2 regions of the Streptomyces sp. NPDC026246 genome follow, and region 2 is predicted to be linked to the other one. Evidence: riboswitches for the same ligand, from Rfam matches in the RefSeq annotation. Region 2 holds a riboswitch; the other holds the start of a gene.
The links. Region 2 has a riboswitch for glycine ahead of gcvT (glycine cleavage system aminomethyltransferase GcvT). Riboswitches for the same ligand answer to the same signal wherever they lie in the genome.
Positions count from the first base shown of each region.

Region 1: linked by a shared signal. The riboswitch ahead of gcvP (aminomethyl-transferring glycine dehydrogenase) and the one ahead of gcvT (glycine cleavage system aminomethyltransferase GcvT) in region 2 are both predicted to bind glycine.

Region 1 covers NZ_JBVHPJ010000004.1:560,025-568,989, reverse strand. The annotation lists gene ACZ4M5_RS14570 (DNA polymerase IV) at 1-1,079, shown strand, start outside; gene ACZ4M5_RS14565 (PRC-barrel domain-containing protein) at 1,120-1,497, opposite strand; glycine riboswitch at 1,611-1,706, shown strand; gene gcvP (aminomethyl-transferring glycine dehydrogenase) at 1,883-4,768, shown strand; gene ACZ4M5_RS14555 (ABC transporter ATP-binding protein) at 4,883-5,962, opposite strand; gene ACZ4M5_RS14550 (ABC transporter permease) at 6,054-6,899, opposite strand; gene modA (molybdate ABC transporter substrate-binding protein) at 6,896-7,711, opposite strand; gene ACZ4M5_RS14540 (TOBE domain-containing protein) at 7,868-8,263, opposite strand; gene ACZ4M5_RS14535 (extracellular solute-binding protein) at 8,561-8,965, shown strand, end outside.
Region 2 covers NZ_JBVHPJ010000019.1:22,034-30,998, reverse strand. The annotation lists gene ACZ4M5_RS32375 (enhanced serine sensitivity protein SseB) at 82-870, opposite strand; gene ACZ4M5_RS32370 (AAA family ATPase) at 1,163-1,840, opposite strand; glycine riboswitch at 2,063-2,162, shown strand; glycine riboswitch at 2,163-2,278, shown strand; gene gcvT (glycine cleavage system aminomethyltransferase GcvT) at 2,316-3,437, shown strand; gene gcvH (glycine cleavage system protein GcvH) at 3,545-3,922, shown strand; gene glyA (serine hydroxymethyltransferase) at 3,937-5,199, shown strand; gene ACZ4M5_RS32350 (L-serine ammonia-lyase) at 5,287-6,654, shown strand; gene ACZ4M5_RS32345 (MFS transporter) at 6,768-8,183, shown strand; gene ACZ4M5_RS32340 (glycoside hydrolase family 25 protein) at 8,314-8,871, shown strand.

The sequences.
Region 1 (8,965 bases), on a different contig from region 2:
CGCAGCTGCGGGCCGACATCCGCGCCGCCACGGGCCTCACCGGGTCGGTGGGGCTGGCCGCCTCCAAGATGCTCGCGAAGATCGGCTCCGAGCAGGCCAAGCCGGACGGTCTGGTGGTGATCGAGCCGGGGACCGAGCGGGCGATGCTCGGGCCGATGTCCGTGCGGACCCTGCCGGGGGTGGGCCCGGCGACGGGCGACCACCTGCGGCGGGCCGGTATCACGACGGTCGAGGAGATCGTCGAGGCCGGCGAGGACGAACTGGTCCGGCTGCTGGGCAAGGCCCACGGGCACGGCCTGTACGCCATGGCGCTCGCGCGGGACGACCGGCCCGTGGTCGCCGAGCGGGAGGCCAAGTCGGTCTCGGTGGAGGACACCTACGACGTGGACATCCACGACCGGACCCGGGTGGGCCTGGAGGTGCAGCGGCTCGCCGGCCGGTGCGTGCGCAGGCTGCGCGGAGCCGGGCTCTCGGGGCGGACGATCGTGCTGAAGGTGCGGCGCTACGACTTCTCGACCCTCACCCGCTCCGAGACGCTGCGCGGCCCCACGGACGACCCCGCGGTGATCCGGGAGGCGGCGGCCCGGCTGCTGGACTCCGTCGACACGACGGGGGGAGTGCGGCTGCTGGGGGTGGGCGTCACCGGTCTCGCCGACTACACGCAGGAGGACCTGTTCGCGCAGGCGGCGGGGGAGCGGGCGGAGACGGAAGGACCGGCCGAGGAGCGTGCCGCCGTGCCGGCCGAGGAGCAGCCGCCGTCACTGGCCGAGCGGCGCTGGCCCGCCGGGCACGACGTGCGGCACGCCGAGTTCGGGCACGGGTGGGTGCAGGGCAGCGGCCTGGGGCGGGTCACCGTACGGTTCGAGACGCCCGCCTCGGGGCCGGGGCGGGTGCGCACCTTCCGCATCGACGACCCCCTGCTGGAGCCGGCGGATCCGCTGCCGCTGGTGTTATCCGGACCTGAGGGTGGAGGTGTCGCGACGGTGCGGGACGGCGAGGAGCGCGAGGCCGCGGCCGCGGGGGAGGGCTGTGCGGCTGCCGGGCCGCAGGACCGGCCGTCCGGGGCCGTGCGGGCGTAGGAGGATCGGCGCCCGGGGTGCTGCCGGGACCGGGACGTGCTCAGGCCTTCGTCTCGTCCGTGCCCGCCAGTCTGCCGAAGTCGCGGTCCGGGAGCGGGGGCGGGGCGGCGATGTCCAGGCCGTAGTGGTGGTAGAGCTGGAGTTCCTGCTCCGGGGAGAGGTGGCGGCCCACCCCGAAGTCGGGGGCGTCCTTGATGAGGGCGCGTTCGAAGGGGACGTGCAGCGCGCCCTCGATCAGCTCGCTGGGCTCGAGCGGGACGAACGCGTCCCTGCTGAACAGACCGGTGCGTATCGCCGCCCACTCCGGCTCGCCCGTGGCGTCGTCGAGGTACACCTCGTCGATGGTGCCGATCCTGGTGCCGTTGCGGTCGAACGCCTTGCGGCCGATCAGACTGCGCGGATCGATGTCGGTACGCACGGGCCCTCCACATGGTCGCAAGTCACCTGTAGACCTAACAAAACGGTACAAGCAGGGATGCGGCCACTCGAAGGCTCGTGCGTTGACCTCGCTGGTACGCTGACAGCGGCTGCTGACCCCGTGCGGGAGAGTCCTCCAGACACCATCGGAGGCGCCGAAGGAGCAAATCCTCCCCGGAATCTCTCAGGCACACGTACCGCACGGACGAGGTCACTCTGGAAAGCAGGGCGGGTGTCGACGGCTTCCGCTCTCACCGACGGTGAAAACCGGACGTCTTCGGGCGATCCGGTGAAGCTCTCAGGTTGAGATGACAGAGGGGGAGGCCGTCCGGGTACCCGCGCCGTGGTGCCCCTCGCAGGTCGCGTCAGACCAGGAGGCCTCCGCAATGACCGCCCACCGCATTCCGCTCTCCGAACTCGAAGAGGCAGTCCCCTTCGAGCAGCGCCACATCGGGCCCGACCACGAGGCCCGTGCCAAGATGCTGGCCCACGTCGGCTACGGCTCGCTGGACGAGCTGACGGCCGCCGCGGTCCCGGCCGTGATCAAGAGCGCCGAGGCGCTGGACCTGCCGGGCGCCCGCAGCGAGGCCGAGGTGATCGCCGAGCTGCGTTCCCTCGCCGACCGCAACCAGGTCCTCGGTTCGATGATCGGCCTGGGGTACCACGGCACCCACACGCCGCCGGTCGTGCTGCGCAACGTCATGGAGAACCCGTCCTGGTACACGGCCTACACGCCGTACCAGCCGGAGATCTCGCAGGGCCGGCTCGAGGCGCTGCTGAACTTCCAGACCATGGTCGCCGACCTCACCGGGCTGCCGACCTCGGGCGCCTCGCTGCTCGACGAGGGCACCGCGGCCGCCGAGGCCATGGCGCTGTCGCGGCGCCTGGGCAAGAACAAGAAGGGCCTGTTCCTGGTCGACGCGGACGCGCTGCCGCAGACCATCGCCGTCATCCAGACCCGCGCCGAGCCGACCGGTGTCGAGGTCGTCGTCGCCGACCTCGCCGACGGCATCCCCGCCGAGATCGCCGAGCGCGAGATCAACGGCGTACTGATCCAGTACCCGGGCGCCTCCGGAGCCGTGCGGGACATCAAGCCGGTCATCGACCAGGCGCACGGGCTCGGGGCCCTCGTCACCGTCGCCGCCGACCTGCTCGCGCTGACGCTGCTGAAGTCCCCCGGTGAGCTCGGTGCGGACATCGCGGTCGGCACGACGCAGCGCTTCGGCGTCCCCATGGGCTTCGGCGGTCCGCACGCCGGTTACATGGCCGTCCAGGACAAGATGGCGCGCAGCCTGCCCGGCCGGCTCGTCGGCGTGTCCGTCGACGTCGACGGGAACAGGGCCTACCGGCTGGCGCTGCAGACCCGCGAGCAGCACATCCGCCGGGAGAAGGCCACCAGCAACATCTGCACCGCGCAGGTGCTGCTCGCCGTCATGGCCGGCATGTACGCCGTCTACCACGGGCCCGACGGCCTCAAGGGCATCGCCCAGCGCACCCACCGGTACGCCACCGTCCTCGCCGCCGGGCTGGCGAACGGCGGGGTCGAGGTCGTGCACGGCTCCTACTTCGACACCGTGACCGCGCGGGTCGAGGGCCGGGCCGCCGACGTCGTGGCCGCCGCCCGGGACAACGGGGTGAACCTGCGCCTCGTCGACGCCGACCACGTCTCCATCGCCTGCGACGAGACCACCACCCGCGCCCAGCTGCGCGCCGTGTGGGCCGCCTTCGGCGTCGAGGGCAGCGTGGAGACCCTGGACGCCGCCGCCGAGGAGGTCCTCCCGGCCGCCGTGCTGCGCACCGACGACTACCTGACCCACCCCGTCTTCCACCAGCACCGCTCCGAGACGGCCATGCTGCGCTACCTGCGCAAGCTGGCCGACCGGGACTACGCGCTCGACCGGGGCATGATCCCGCTGGGCTCGTGCACCATGAAGCTCAACGCGACCACGGAGATGGAGCCGGTCACCTGGCCCGAGTTCGGGCAGCTGCACCCCTTCGCCCCCGCCGAGCAGGCCGCGGGGTACCTCACCCTGATCCACGAGCTCGAGGACCGTCTCGCCGAGGTCACCGGCTACGACAAGGTCTCCCTGCAGCCCAACGCCGGTTCGCAGGGCGAGCTGGCCGGTCTGCTGGCCGTCCGCGGATACCACCGGGCCAACGGCGACGAGCAGCGCACCATCTGCCTGATCCCGTCGTCCGCGCACGGCACCAACGCGGCCAGCGCCGTGATGGCCGGCATGAAGGTCGTCGTCGTGAAGACCGCCGGGGACGGCGAGATCGACGTCGAGGACCTGCGGGCGAAGATCGAGCAGTACCGCGACCAGCTGGCCGTGCTGATGATCACCTACCCGTCGACCCACGGGGTGTTCGAGGAGCACGTCGCCGACATCTGCGCGCAGGTGCACGAGGCGGGCGGCCAGGTCTACGTCGACGGCGCCAACCTCAACGCGCTCGTCGGCCTCGCCAAGCCCGGGCACTTCGGCGGTGACGTCTCGCACCTGAACCTGCACAAGACGTTCTGCATCCCGCACGGCGGCGGTGGTCCCGGCGTCGGCCCGGTGGCGGTGCGCGAGCACCTCGCGCCGTACCTGCCGAACCACCCGCTGCAGCCCGAGGCCGGTCCCGAGACGGGCGTCGGACCGATCTCGGCGGCCCCGTGGGGCTCGGCCGGCATCCTGCCCATCTCGTGGGCCTACGTCCGGCTCATGGGCGGTGAGGGGCTGAAGCGGGCCACGCAGGTGGCCGTGCTCAGCGCCAACTACATCGCCAAGCGGCTGGAGCCGCACTACCCGGTGCTCTACACCGGCCCGGGCGGGCTCGTGGCGCACGAGTGCATCATCGACCTGCGTCCGCTGACCAAGGCGACCGGCGTGAGCGTCGACGACGTGGCCAAGCGGTTGATCGACTACGGCTTCCACGCGCCGACGATGTCGTTCCCCGTGGCCGGGACGCTGATGATCGAGCCGACCGAGTCGGAGGACCTGGCCGAGCTCGACCGGTTCTGCGAGGCGATGATCGCCATCCGCGCGGAGATCGAGAAGGTCGGCTCCGGCGCGTGGCCCGCGGAGGACAACCCGCTGCGCGGCGCCCCGCACACCGCCGACGCCCTCGCCGGCGAGTGGGAGCACGCCTACAGCCGCGAGGAGGCCGTCTTCCCGGCCGGGGTGTCGGCCGCCGACAAGTACTGGCCGCCGGTCCGCCGCATCGACCAGGCCTACGGCGACCGCAACCTGGTCTGCTCGTGCCCGCCGCTGGACGCGTACGACGACTGATCCGGCCGATCGGTCGCACCGTTCCAGGGAGGGGCTCCGCGGAGGCGGGGCCCCTCCCGGCATGTCGGCCGCTCCGCGAGAGCGACCCGGTGAAGGAGACCGCGGGCCCGGGTGTCACGCCGGGTAGGCGTGGGTCTGCGTCGCCTTGACCGCCGCCCACACCGGCGCCCCGGGGCGCAGATCGAGTTCGGCCGCCGCGACCGTGGTCAGGTCGGCGGTGAGGGGGAGTTCGCCGGTGAGGTCGGCGCGGATCTGGTCGCCGTGCGTCTCCAGCCCGGCGACCTCGCAGCGCCACAGGTTGCGGGCGCTGGAGCCGGCCGGACGCTCGCGGTGCAGCGTGACCGCGCCCGGCGGGAACGCCACGAAGACCGGCCCGGACAGCTCCTCGGTGGTGGTGATGGCGGGGCCCGCGGCGAGCCGGACGGTGTGGCCCTCGGCCCGGCCCCGGTAGAGGTTGAGGCCGACGAGCCGCGCGATGTAGTCGGTCCGGGGGTGGCGGGCGATGTCCGCGGGCGTGCCCTCCTGGACGACCGCGCCGTGCTCGACGACGACCAGGCGATCGGCCAGCACCATGGCGTCCAGCGGATCGTGGGTGACGAGTACGGCCACGGCCTCGAACGCGGCGAGGTGCCGGCGCAGCTGGGCGCGCACCTCCAGGCGGGTCCGGGCGTCGAGGGCGGCCAGGGGCTCGTCCAGGAGCAGCAGGCGGGGCTCCGTCGCCAGGGCCCGGGCCAGGGCCACGCGCTGGGCCTGGCCCCCGGAGAGACGGCGGGGCCTGACCCCGGCATGGTCCGCGAGGCCCATGCGGTCGAGCCACTCGGCGGCCCGGGCGCGTGCCTCGGCCTTGCCGGCGCCCCGGCAGCGCGGGCCGAAGGCCACGTTGTCCAGGGCGGTCAGGTGCGGGAAGAGCAGGTAGTCCTGGAAGACCACGCCCACGGGCCGGGCCTCGGGCGGCGAGCCGTCCAGCGTCGTGCCGTCCAGGCGCAGATGCCCGGAGGTGAGGGGGACGAGGCCGGCCAGAGCGCGCAGGGCGGTCGTCTTGCCGGCGCCGTTCGGGCCCAGCAGGGCCACGACGTCGCCCGGGGCGGCGGTCAGCGTGACGTCCAGCCGGAACGCACCCCGGTCGACGAGGAGACGGGCGTCGAGTCCCTGGGGGAGGGGGCGCCGGGGCGTGTCGTCGTCGGGGTCGGTCATGGGTGCGTCGTCCAGAGGTCGAAAGGGTCGTCGTCGGGCAGGTGGCGGTCGCTCTCGTGGTGGGAGCGCGCCCGGCCGCGCATACGGTCGGTCACGACGCCGTCATCCACCGCTCGCGCAGGGCCGCCAGCACCGCGATGGACACCGCCAGCAGCACCAGGCTGAGGGCGATCGCCGCCGCCGGGTCGTTCTGCAGGGCCAGGTAGACGGCCAGCGGCATGGTCTGCGTGCGGCCGGGGAAGTTCCCCGCGAAGGTGATGGTCGCCCCGAACTCCCCCAGGGCCCGGGCCCAGGCCAGGACCGCCCCTGCTGCGATGCCCGGCGCGATCAGCGGCAGGGTGACCCGGCGGAACGCGGTGAAGCGGGAGGCGCCCAGGGTGGCGGCGGCCTCCTCGTAGCGGGGGTCGGCGGCCCGCAGGGTGCCCTCCACGCTGATGACGAGGAACGGCATCGCCACGAAGGTCTCCGCCAGGACGACGCCCGCCGTGGTGAAGGGCAGCGTGATGCCGAACCAGGAGTCCAGCCACTGGCCCACCACGCCGTTGCGTCCGAACGCGAGCAGCAGGGCCACACCGCCCACGACCGGCGGCAGCACCAGGGGCAGGGTCACCAGGGCCCGTACGAAGCCCCGGCCGGGGAAGTTCGTGCGGGCCAGCAGCCAGGCCAGCGGCACGCCGACGACGAGGCTCAGAGCCGTCGCCGCCGTGGCGCACACCAGGGAGAGCCGGAGCGCCTCCCAGACCTGCGGGCTGGTCAGTTGGTCGGGCAGGCTGCGCCAGGGTGCCCGCACCAGCAGGGCGATCAGCGGCAGGAGCAGGAAGGCCAGCCCGATCACGGCGGGGACGAGCAGGGGGACCGGTACCGTCCGGGTCCGGCCACGCGGGCTGCCGCCGCGCCGGCGTGTGCGGTGCGGACGGCTCTCCTGCGCGCCGGTCACGGTTCGAGGAACCCGGCCCCGGACAGCACCTCGCGGCCCTCGGCGGAGCGCACCAGGGCGATGAAGGCCTTGGCGGTCCCGGGGTTGCGGGCGTCGTCGAGCAGGGCGATCGGGTAGTCGTTGACGGCGTCGGCCGACTCGGGGAAGTCCACGCCGTCCACCTTGTCACCCGCCGCCCGCACGTCGGTGCGGTAGACGACGGCCGCGTCGGCCTCCTTCAGCTCGACCTTCGTCAGCGCGCTCTTGACGTCCTGCTCGTAGGAGACGGGTGTGACCTTGAGGCCGCCCGCCTTCAGGGCCTTCTGGGCGGCCGCACCGCACGGGACCGTCCTGTCGCACAGCACGACCTTGAGGCCGGGCTTCGCGAGGTCCTTCAGGGAGGTGATCCCGTCGGGGTTGCCGGGCAGGGTGGCGATCTGCAGGCGGTTGCGGACGAAGGTGGCGGGGGCGCCCGCCGTGCCCTCCCGGTCCGTCACGAGCTTCATGGTCCTGGGGCTGGCGGCGGCGAAGACGTCGGCCGGGGCGCCGCTGTTGATGCCCGCGGCGAGGCTGTCGCTGCCACCGAAACTGAAGGTGATCTCGGTGCCCGGGTGCTGCTTCTCGAAGGTGGTGCCGAGCTTCTCGAAGCTCTCCTGGAGGGAGGCGGCGGCGAACACGGTGACCGTGCCCGACAGCGCGGAGGAGTCGGACGCGTCCTTGCCCGGCGCCGCGTCCGAGTCCGTGGAGGAGCAGGCGCTCAGGGCCAGCAGCGCCGCCGCGGCCCCGCCGGCGACCCGGAGTGTCCGGCGGGTCCTCTGCGCGGGACGGATCATCTCGGGGCCACTCCCTCTGCCGGCGGGGGAAGAACCCGCAGGGCCCTTCCGATACGCCGATCATACTGGCGCATCTGCCAGGCATAAGTCTCCTGTCGCATCGCATGAGCGACGCGAACGGGGGCTGTAGGTGTGTATGTGCGGGCGGCGGAGACGTCAGACCCGGTCGATGTGCACGTTGGTCGACTTCACGCGGGCCGTGGCCTCCATGCCGACCTCCAGGCCCAGTTCCTCCACGGCCTCCCGGGTGAGCAGGGAGACCAGCCGGTGCGGGCCGGCCTGGATCTCCACCTGGGCGGCGACGTCCCCGAGCTTGATGGCGGTGACGATGCCCGGGAAGGCGTTGCGGGCCGAGGTGTAGGGGGCGTCGTCCTCGGGAGTGGCGGACCTGGCGAGTTCGACGGAGAAGGCGGCCAGGTCCCGTCCGTCGACGAGCCGCCGTCCGGTCTCGTCCCGATGGGTGGTGATGCGGCCCGCGTCCGCCCAGCGCCGCGCGGTGTCGGGGCTCACGCCGAGCAGCCGTGCTGCCTGGCCGATCGTGTACGACTGCATGGCCGTCACCCTACGGCGGCGGCGCGGGCGGAGGCGGCTGCGGGATCGGTGCACGGCTCGGCTCGCTTACGGCCCTCGCCGGACTGCCCGATCAGAGCACGTGCTGTCGCACGTGCTGTCGCAGGGGCGGACGCGGAACGTTCGGAGCCGTATCCGAATGTTTCGTGCGCCTCAACGACCTTATGCCGTCTGAAGATTCACCGCGCACGAGGGGTTGTCACCGTTTGGCCGCTGTCTCTAGGGTGCGGCATCAACGCAGCTTTCTGAATCTCAGTCGAAACTTTCGAGGAGCGCATGATGGGCCACCCGGCACTGTCCCGCCGCGGCTTCCTGGCGGCCTCCGCCGCGGCCGGTCTGGGGACGACGGCACTGACCGCATGCGGCGGGGACTCGGACGGAGGATCGTCCGGGACGACCACCATCGAGTGGTGGAACATCTCCACCACCCAGCCCGCCAAGAGCGTCTGGGCCTCGCTCGCCAAGAAGTACGAGGCGCAGAACCCCAAGGTGAAGATAAAGATCGTCCAGCTGGAGAACGACGCCTACAAGTCGAAGATGACGGCTCTGACGGCGTCCGGGAAGCTGCCCGACATCTTCCACACCTGGGGTGGCGGCGTGCTCAAGCAGCAGGTCGACGCCGGGCTCGTCGAGGACCTCACCGACCGGACCAAGCCGTGGAGCGAGGGGCTGCTCCCGGTCGCC
Region 2 (8,965 bases):
GAGTACGGAGCCGGGGTCGTGTCGCGGCCGCGGGGGCGTGGGGGGGCTCGCGCAGTTCCCCGCGCCCCTGGGGGTGGTGCCCTACCGCTGGAAGAAGGGCCGGACCCGCTCGCGCATCCACGCGCCCACGGGGTCCTCCGTGACGTCCAGGAGCACCAGGTTGACCGGCCAGGGGGTGGGTACGGCGGTGACGGCCCGGGTGAGCGCCTCCAGGGGCAGGGCGCGCACGTCGCCTTCCCACTGGGAGAGTTCGACGCCCACGAACATCACGGGGTCGGCGGTCTCGATCGCGGCGAGGCAGCGGCGGGCGGTGACGACGACACCGGTGGCCTCGAACTCGGCCGAGGCGGCGGCGAGGAAGTCGACCGGGTCGTCCTGCCAGTCGGGTTCGAACAGGCGGACGCGGCCGCCGCCCGCGGGCCCGTCGAGCGGGGTGCGCCCGGCCCGGCACAGCTCGGCGACGGCGGGGGGCGGCAGCGGTATCCCGACCACGCCGCCGGGGTTGATCACGATGCCGGCGTGCGGGGGCAGTCCGCGGGCGAACTCCACGGCGGGGGCGATCGTGTACGACATGTGGGCCCCGGCGGCCAGGCGGAACTGCTCCTCCGAGCTGAACACCGGCACGTACGCCTGGCCGTCGATCTCGACGGCCGGCAGGTCGAGGGGGCCGCTGTGCGGGCCGCCGCCGTTGGGCAGCGGGACCCAGACGAAGCTCCGTCCGAGCACCTCGACGATCCGGCCGCCGGCCGCGGGGCCGGCGCCCAGGGAGGCCGAGAGCACCTCCTCCAGCTCGTTGCCGGGCCATCCTCCGTGCGGGTGGGTCTGCGTGTGCGCGGGGAAGCCGGACGGGAACTCCGCCGGAACGTCCATGTGCCTACCGCCTGCCTGAAGCCACTGCCAGTGCCGTCAGAAGGCTAACGGCTGGGGTGGGGTGGGGGCCGGGGTGGGCTCCGTGCCGGGGGTCCGTGCCGGGGCTGCGTGCCGGGGGGCCGGCGCGTCCCATCGGCCGTCCGTCGGCTGCGGGCTGTCGGTGGCTGTTCGCGCAGTTCCCCGCGCCCCTGCAGGGCGCGTACCTGGAGGGCGGGTGCGGGTTGTCGGTGGTCGTTCGCGCAGTTCCCCGCGCCCCTGCAGGGCGCGTTGCTGGAGGGAGTGGGTCTGTGGGTCAGGTCGTGAAGGTGATCCGGTGGAGGGTCGCCGCTGCCGCGCGGTCGGTCAGGGTGGCCGAGGCGCAGCCTCGCGGGAGGCGGCCGTCCTGCACCGCGCGCAGGAGGCGGTCCATGGCCACGCGGTGGCGGCGGAAGGCGTAACGGGAGACGCCGCGGCCCCGGTCCCGCTGGCCGGCCAGGGCCTGCTCGGGCGTGACGTCGAGGAGGAGCAGGTGCAGGGCGCCGCCCCGGCGGCGTGCCTCACGGGCGAGCCAGCGGCGCACCCATGCCTGGGTGCCGCAGTCGTGCACCACGAGTCCTCCGCCGGTGCGCAGGGCGCGGCGCAGCCCGGCGTAATGGGAGAGGCGGACGAGCGGGCGGTAGATCCCGTACGGCAGGAAGCGGGGCGCGCGGCGCTCCCAGCGGTCGCGGACGTCCTGGGAGTCGACGCGCCGGTCCGGGACGGCGCGCCGCATCAGCGTGGACTTGCCGCTGCCGGGCAGCCCGGTGACCACGACGACGTCGCGGGAGCCGAACACCAGCGTGCGCGGACCGCGTCCGGCGCGCTCGCGCAGGTCGCGGACGGTGGGCGCCGGCACCGGGCCGCGGGCGGGCCGGGCCGCCCTCGCCGGCGCGGCCGGCTGCCCGGGCAACGCGATGCCCGTGGTCGCGGCGTACGCCCTGGTCCTGTTCACCGTGATCGTCCTCCCCTGGGGCCAGGTACGCCGGTACCGTCCCCGCCGAGTGTAAAGAGAAGGTAATGCCGCAGGCCTCTCATTTCGGTCCGGTTCCTGCAACAGGGCTGCCACAGGTCTCCGGGCCCGGCGCGCGGGACAGCGCACTTGCTGAGAAAGGTCCCCCTGCCGCGCCGGAAGGATGCGTGCAATGATGTGCGCGCCAACTGCATACCGGCCGTTTGAATCCGCGCGGGAGAGTTCCCAGCACCGCTGACGCTGGGGCGCCGAAGGAGCAAGTCCCTCCCTTGAATCTCTCAGGCACCGTTACCGCGCGGGCGAGGCACATCTGAAAAGCGGGCCCTCCCTGCCCCGGCAGGCCGGCTCCACCCAAGGTGCAAGCCATGGACCAGCGCGGTCATGGCGAACCTCTCAGGTTCCGATGACAGATGGGGAGGAACGACCTCGCCGTCATTGCCTTGGGAGACGACCGACCGTGAGCAGTACAGGAGAACTCCGTCACACCGCGCTCGATGCCCTGCATCGTGTCCTCGGTGCGACCATGACCGACTTCGCCGGCTGGGACATGCCCCTGCGCTACGGCTCCGAGCGCGACGAGCACCTCGCCGTGCGCACCAGGGCCGGGCTGTTCGACCTCTCCCACATGGGCGAGATCACCGTCACCGGCCCGCAGGCCGCCGCCCTTCTCGACTTCGCCCTGGTGGGCAACATCGGCGGGGTGAAGCCGGGCCGCGCCCGCTACACCATGATCTGCCGGGCCGACGGCGGCATCCTCGACGACCTGATCGTCTACCGGCTGGGCGAGACCGAGTTCATGGTCGTCGCCAACGCCTCCAACGCCCAGTTCGTCCTGGACGCGCTCACCGAGCGCGCCGACGGCTTCGACGCCGAGGTGCGCGACGACCGGGACGCCTACGCGCTGATCGCCGTCCAGGGCCCGGAGTCGCCCGGGATCCTGAAGTCCCTGACCGACGCGGACCTCGACGGGCTGAAGTACTACGCCGGCCTGCCGGGCACCGTCGCCGGTGTCCCCGCCCTGATCGCCCGCACCGGCTACACGGGCGAGGACGGCTTCGAACTGTTCGTGAAGCCGGAGCACGCCGTCGAGCTGTGGCAGGCGCTGACCAAGGCCGGCGAGGGCGCCGGTCTGGTCCCCTGCGGCCTGTCCTGCCGCGACACGCTGCGCCTGGAGGCGGGCATGCCGCTGTACGGGCACGAGCTGACCACCTCCCTGACGCCCTTCGACGCCGGGCTCGGCCGCGTGGTGAAGTTCGAGAAGGAGGGCGACTTCGTGGGCCGCGAGGCCCTGCGCGAGGCCGCCGCCCGGGCCGAGCAGAACCCGCCGCGGGTGCTCGTCGGCCTGGTCGCCGAGGGCCGCCGCGTCCCCCGCGCCGGGTACGCCGTCGTCGCGGGCGGCGAGGTGATCGGCGAGGTCACCTCCGGCGCCCCCTCCCCCACCCTGGGCAAGCCGATCGCCATGGCCTACGTCGACGCCGCGCACGCCGCGCCCGGCACGTCCGGCGTGGGTGTGGACATCCGGGGCAGTCACGAGCCGTACGAGGTCGTGGCGCTGCCGTTCTACAAGCGGCAGAAGTAGACACTGGCCGTGGGCCGCCCGTGCGGCCCGGCCACCTCACCCGGTTCACCAGCAGTCTCCCGTCCCCCTTTTCACAGCACTCCCGCGCGTACAGGAGAATTCAGGCCATGAGCAACCCCCAGCAGCTGCGCTACAGCAAGGAGCACGAGTGGCTGTCGGCCGCCGAGGACGGCGTGTCGACGGTCGGCATCACGGAGCACGCGGCCAACGCGCTCGGCGACGTGGTCTTCGTCCAGCTCCCCGAGGTCGGTGACACGGTGTCCGCGGGCGAGACCTGCGGCGAGCTGGAGTCGACCAAGTCGGTGTCCGACCTGTACTCGCCGGTCTCCGGTGAGGTCACCGAGGTCAACGAGGACGTCGTGAACGACCCGTCGCTGGTGAACTCGGCCCCCTTCGAGGGCGGCTGGCTGTTCAAGGTGCGCGTCACGGACGAGCCGGGCGACCTGCTCTCCGCCGACGAGTACACCGCGTTCTCCGCCGGCTGAGGAGTCGTAGCCGTATGTCCGTCCTGAACACCCCCCTGCACGAGCTCGACCCGGCCGTGGCCGCCGCGGTCGACGCCGAGCTGCACCGTCAGCAGTCCACGCTCGAGATGATCGCCTCGGAGAACTTCGCCCCGGTCGCGGTCATGGAGGCGCAGGGCTCGGTCCTCACCAACAAGTACGCCGAGGGCTACCCGGGCCGCCGCTACTACGGCGGCTGCGAGCACGTCGACGTGGTCGAGCAGATCGCGATCGACCGCGTGAAGGAGCTGTTCGGCGCCGAGCACGCCAACGTGCAGCCGCACTCCGGCGCCCAGGCCAACGCGGCCGCGATGTTCGCGCTGCTCAAGCCGGGCGACACCATCATGGGCCTGAACCTCGCCCACGGCGGTCACCTGACCCACGGCATGAAGATCAACTTCTCCGGCAAGCTCTACGACGTCGTCGCCTACCACGTGGGCGACGACGGCCGGGTCGACATGGCCGAGGTCGAGCGGCTGGCCAAGGAGTCCCGGCCGAAGCTGATCGTGGCCGGCTGGTCGGCGTACCCGCGGCAGCTGGACTTCGCCGAGTTCCGCCGGATCGCGGACGAGGTCGGCGCGTACCTGATGGTCGACATGGCCCACTTCGCCGGTCTTGTCGCGGCCGGGCTGCACCCCAACCCGGTGCCGCACGCGCACGTGGTCACCACCACGACGCACAAGACCCTCGGCGGCCCGCGCGGCGGTGTGATCCTCTCCACGGCCGAGCTGGCCAAGAAGATCAACTCCGCCGTCTTCCCCGGTCAGCAGGGTGGCCCGCTGGAGCACGTGGTCGCCGCCAAGGCCGTCGCCTTCAAGGTCGCCGCCTCGGACGACTTCAAGGAGCGCCAGCGCCGTACGCTGGAGGGTGCCCGCATCCTGGCCGAGCGTCTGGTGAAGGACGACGTCCGGGCCGTGGGCGTGGACGTCCTGTCCGGCGGCACGGACGTGCACCTGGTCCTGGTCGACCTGCGCGACTCCGAGCTGGACGGGCAGCAGGCCGAGGACCGGCTCCACGAGATCGGCATCACCGTCAACCGCAACGCGATCCCGAACGACCCGCGTCCGCCGATGGTGACGTCCGGTCTGCGGATCGGTACCCCGGCCCTGGCCACCCGCGGCTTCGACGCCGAGGCGTTCACCGAGGTCGCCGACGTCATCGCCGAGGCGCTGAAGCCGTCGTACGACGCGGAGGCCCTCAAGGCCCGGGTGAAGGCCCTGGCCGACCGGCACCCGCTGTACCCGGGTCTGAACAAGTAACGAAGAAACCTTTCGGGCGCCGCGCCGGCCACCAGCGGGCGCGGCGCCCACCCCCTTGGCACCACCCCCGTAGTCAGGAGTTCCCCCGTGGCCATCTCGGTCTTCGACCTGTTCTCGATCGGCATCGGCCCGTCCAGCTCGCACACCGTCGGCCCGATGCGCGCGGCCGGCCTGTTCGTCCGGCGGCTGCGCAACGAGGAGCTCCTCGAGTCCGTGACCTCGGTCCGCGCGGAGCTGTACGGCTCGCTCGGCGCCACCGGCCACGGCCACGGCACGCCCAAGGCGGTCCTGCTCGGTCTGGAGGGCGACTCCCCGCGCACGGTGGACGTGGAGACCGCCGACGAGCGGGTCGAGGCGATCAGGACCGGCGGCCGGCTGAACCTGCTCGGCGAGCACGAGATCGCCTTCTCCTTCGACGACGACATGGTCCTGCACCGCCGCAAGGCACTGCCGTACCACGCCAACGGCATGACCCTGTGGGCGTACGACGCCTCGGGCGCGGAGCTGCTGACGAAGACGTACTACTCGGTGGGCGGCGGGTTCGTCGTCGACGAGGACGCCGTCGGCGCGGACCGCATCAAGCTCGACGACACCGTGCTGAAGTACCCCTTCCGCACCGGTGACGAGCTGCTGCGCCTCACCGAGGAGACCGGCCTGTCCATCTCCGCGCTGATGCTGGAGAACGAGCGGGCCTGGCGCACCGAGGAGGAGATCCGCGAGGGGCTGCTGGAGATCTGGCGCGTGATGCAGGCGTGCGTGGCGCGCGGCATGTCCCGCGAGGGCATCCTGCCCGGCGGTCTGAAGGTGCGCCGCCGGGCCGCCAACACCGCCCGCAAGCTGCGCTCCGAGGGCGACCCGCAGGCCCTGGCCATGGAGTGGATCACCCTCTACGCGATGGCCGTGAACGAGGAGAACGCGGCCGGTGGCCGGGTCGTCACGGCCCCCACGAACGGCGCGGCCGGCATCATCCCGGCGGTGCTGCACTACTACGTGAACTTCGTGCCGGGCGCCGACGAGGAGGGCGTGGTCCGCTTCCTGCTCGCCGCGGGCGCGATCGGCATGCTGTTCAAGGAGAACGCCTCGATCTCCGGCGCCGAGGTCGGCTGCCAGGGCGAGGTCGGCTCCGCCTGCTCGATGGCCGCGGGAGCCCTCGCGGAGGTCCTCGGCGGCTCGCCCGAGCAGGTCGAGAACGCGGCCGAGATCGGCATGGAGCACAATCTCGGGCTCACCTGCGACCCGGTCGGCGGGCTGGTCCAGATCCCGTGCATCGAGCGCAACGGCATGGCGGCGGTCAAGGCCGTCACCGCCGCGCGCATGGCGATGCGCGGCGACGGCTCCCACAAGGTGTCCCTGGACAAGGTCATCAAGACGATGAAGGAAACCGGCGCCGACATGTCGGTCAAGTACAAGGAGACGGCCCGGGGCGGGCTGGCGGTGAACATCATCGAGTGCTGAGCCGGCCGGACGGCACGGCCCGCTCGCGTCTCACATCGCGAGAGGGCCGTACCGCGAAACAAGATGGCTGACATCGTTGTACGTGCCATGTTTCGCGCGTGAAAGACCGATCGATGTCCGCTCCCGCCTCCGGTTCCGCCCCGGCCCCCGTCAACCCGCGTTCGCGCGTTCTCGTCGCCAGCCTCATCGGGACGACGATCGAGTTCTACGACTTCTACATCTACGCGACCGCCGCGGTGCTCGTCTTCCCGCAGCTGTTCTTCCCGAGCAGCGACCCGACCACCGCGCTGCTGTCGTCCTTCGCGGTCTTCGGCGCAGCGATGGTCGCCCGGCCGGTCGGGGCCGTCGTCTTCGGGCACCTCGGTGACCGGCTCGGCCGCAAGAAGACCCTCGTCGCCTCCCTGCTGACCATGGGCGTCGCCACGTTCCTCATCGGCGTGCTGCCCACCTACGCCCAGGCCGGCTGGGTGGCGACCGCGCTGCTGGTGCTGATGCGGCTCGCGCAGGGCTTCGCGCTCGGCGGCGAGTGGAGCGGCGCGGCCCTGGTCGCCACCGAGAACGCCCCGCGCGGCAAGCGGGCCCTGTACGGCACCTTCCCGCAACTGGGCGCCCCGTTCGGGTTCATCATCGGCAACGGGCTGTTCCTGGTCATGGGCGCGCTGCTGCCGTCCGCGGCGGGCGCCGACCCCTCGCAGCCCTCGGACGCCTTCGTCAGCTGGGGCTGGCGGGTGCCGTTCCTCTTCTCCGCCGTGATGGTCGCCATCGGGCTGTGGGTGCGCTCGCGGCTCGTCGAGTCGGCGGTGTTCACCAGGACCCGTGCCACGGGCGGCGTGCGGCGGCTGCCGCTGGCCACGGTGGTGCGCAGTCACGGCAGGCAGCTGGTCCTCGGCACGTTCATCATGCTGGCGACCTACGTGCTCTTCTACCTGATGACCACGTTCTCGCTGAGCTACGGACGCACTCCCGAGGACGCCGCCGTGCCCGGCCTGGGCTACGACTACACCACGTTCGTCCTCATGATGATCTTCGGTGTGCTGTTCTTCGCCGCGTTCACCCTGGTCTCCGGCCCCCTCGCGGACCGCTACGGGCGGCGCACCACCCTCGTCTGGATCACCGCCGCGATCGTCGTCTTCGGGCTGGTCTGGGTGCCGCTGATCGGGCTGGGCACGCCGGGCGTGGTGCTGTGGCTCGTGCTGGGCTTCACCCTGATGGGCCTGACCTTCGGTCCGATGGGCGCGCTGCTGCCCGAGCTGTTCCCGACCAGCGTCCGCTACACCGGGTCGGGCATCTCGTACAACGTCAGTTCGATCCTGGGGGCGGCGGTCGCCCCGTTCATCGCCGTGGCGCTCTGGGAGACCGGGGACGGCTCGCCGTGGCTGGTGGGCGTCTACCTGTCGGCGATGGCACTGCTCACGCTGGTCGCGCTCCTGCTCGGCAAGGAGACCAGGCACGTCTCCCTGGACGACGGGGAGACCGGTCCGGCCGGAGCGGAGGACCGCCCCGCCCCGGCCGCCTCCCCCGCCTCCTGACGCGGCCCGGCGCTCACCACCGCCGGGCCGCGAGCCTCCGCGCGCCCGGCGTACGGCCGTCTCCGGCGGGCATACAACAACCCTCCACCCGAGTGCACTTCCGCCCCACCGGAACCCGAGGGAGCCCCCCATGCTGCGCGGAATCGACGTGAGCGCCTACCAGTCCTCGTCCTACTCCACGGAGGGCCTGTCCTTCGTCTTCGTCAAGGCGACGGAGGGCCGGTCCTACGTCAATCCCAGGCTGGCCGCGCAGACGAAGCGGGCGCGGGACGCCGGACTGGTCGTCGGCTTCTACCACTTCCTGTGGCCCGGCAACCTCACCGACCAGGCCGAGTACTTCCTCGGCAGGGCGCCGGACCGGGCGGGCGACGTCCTCGCCGTCGACTGGGAGAGGACCGGCGACGGGACGCGCGCGAGCAACGCCGAGAAGGACCGCTTCCTGCGCAAGCTGAAGGAACTGCGGCCGGACAACCGGGTGGTGCTCTACTGCAACCGCGACTTCTGGCTCAACGTCGACACGACCTCCTACGCGGGCGACGGTCTGTGGATCGCCGACTACGTGAGCGCGGGCAAGCCCCGGATCAAGGCGACGTGGCGCTTCCACCAGTACACCGACGACCCCTTGGACAAGAACGTCGCCGCCTTCGAGAGCAAGGCGGCCCTGCGCGCGTGGGCCGACGGCGCGTGAGCGGGCCCTAGGTCGTGTCCGCAAAGTCCCGTCGTTCGCCCGGAGGGCGGGCCCCGCGGCGTCTGGTGCGTGCTCTCGGCGTGCCGGGCGGAGT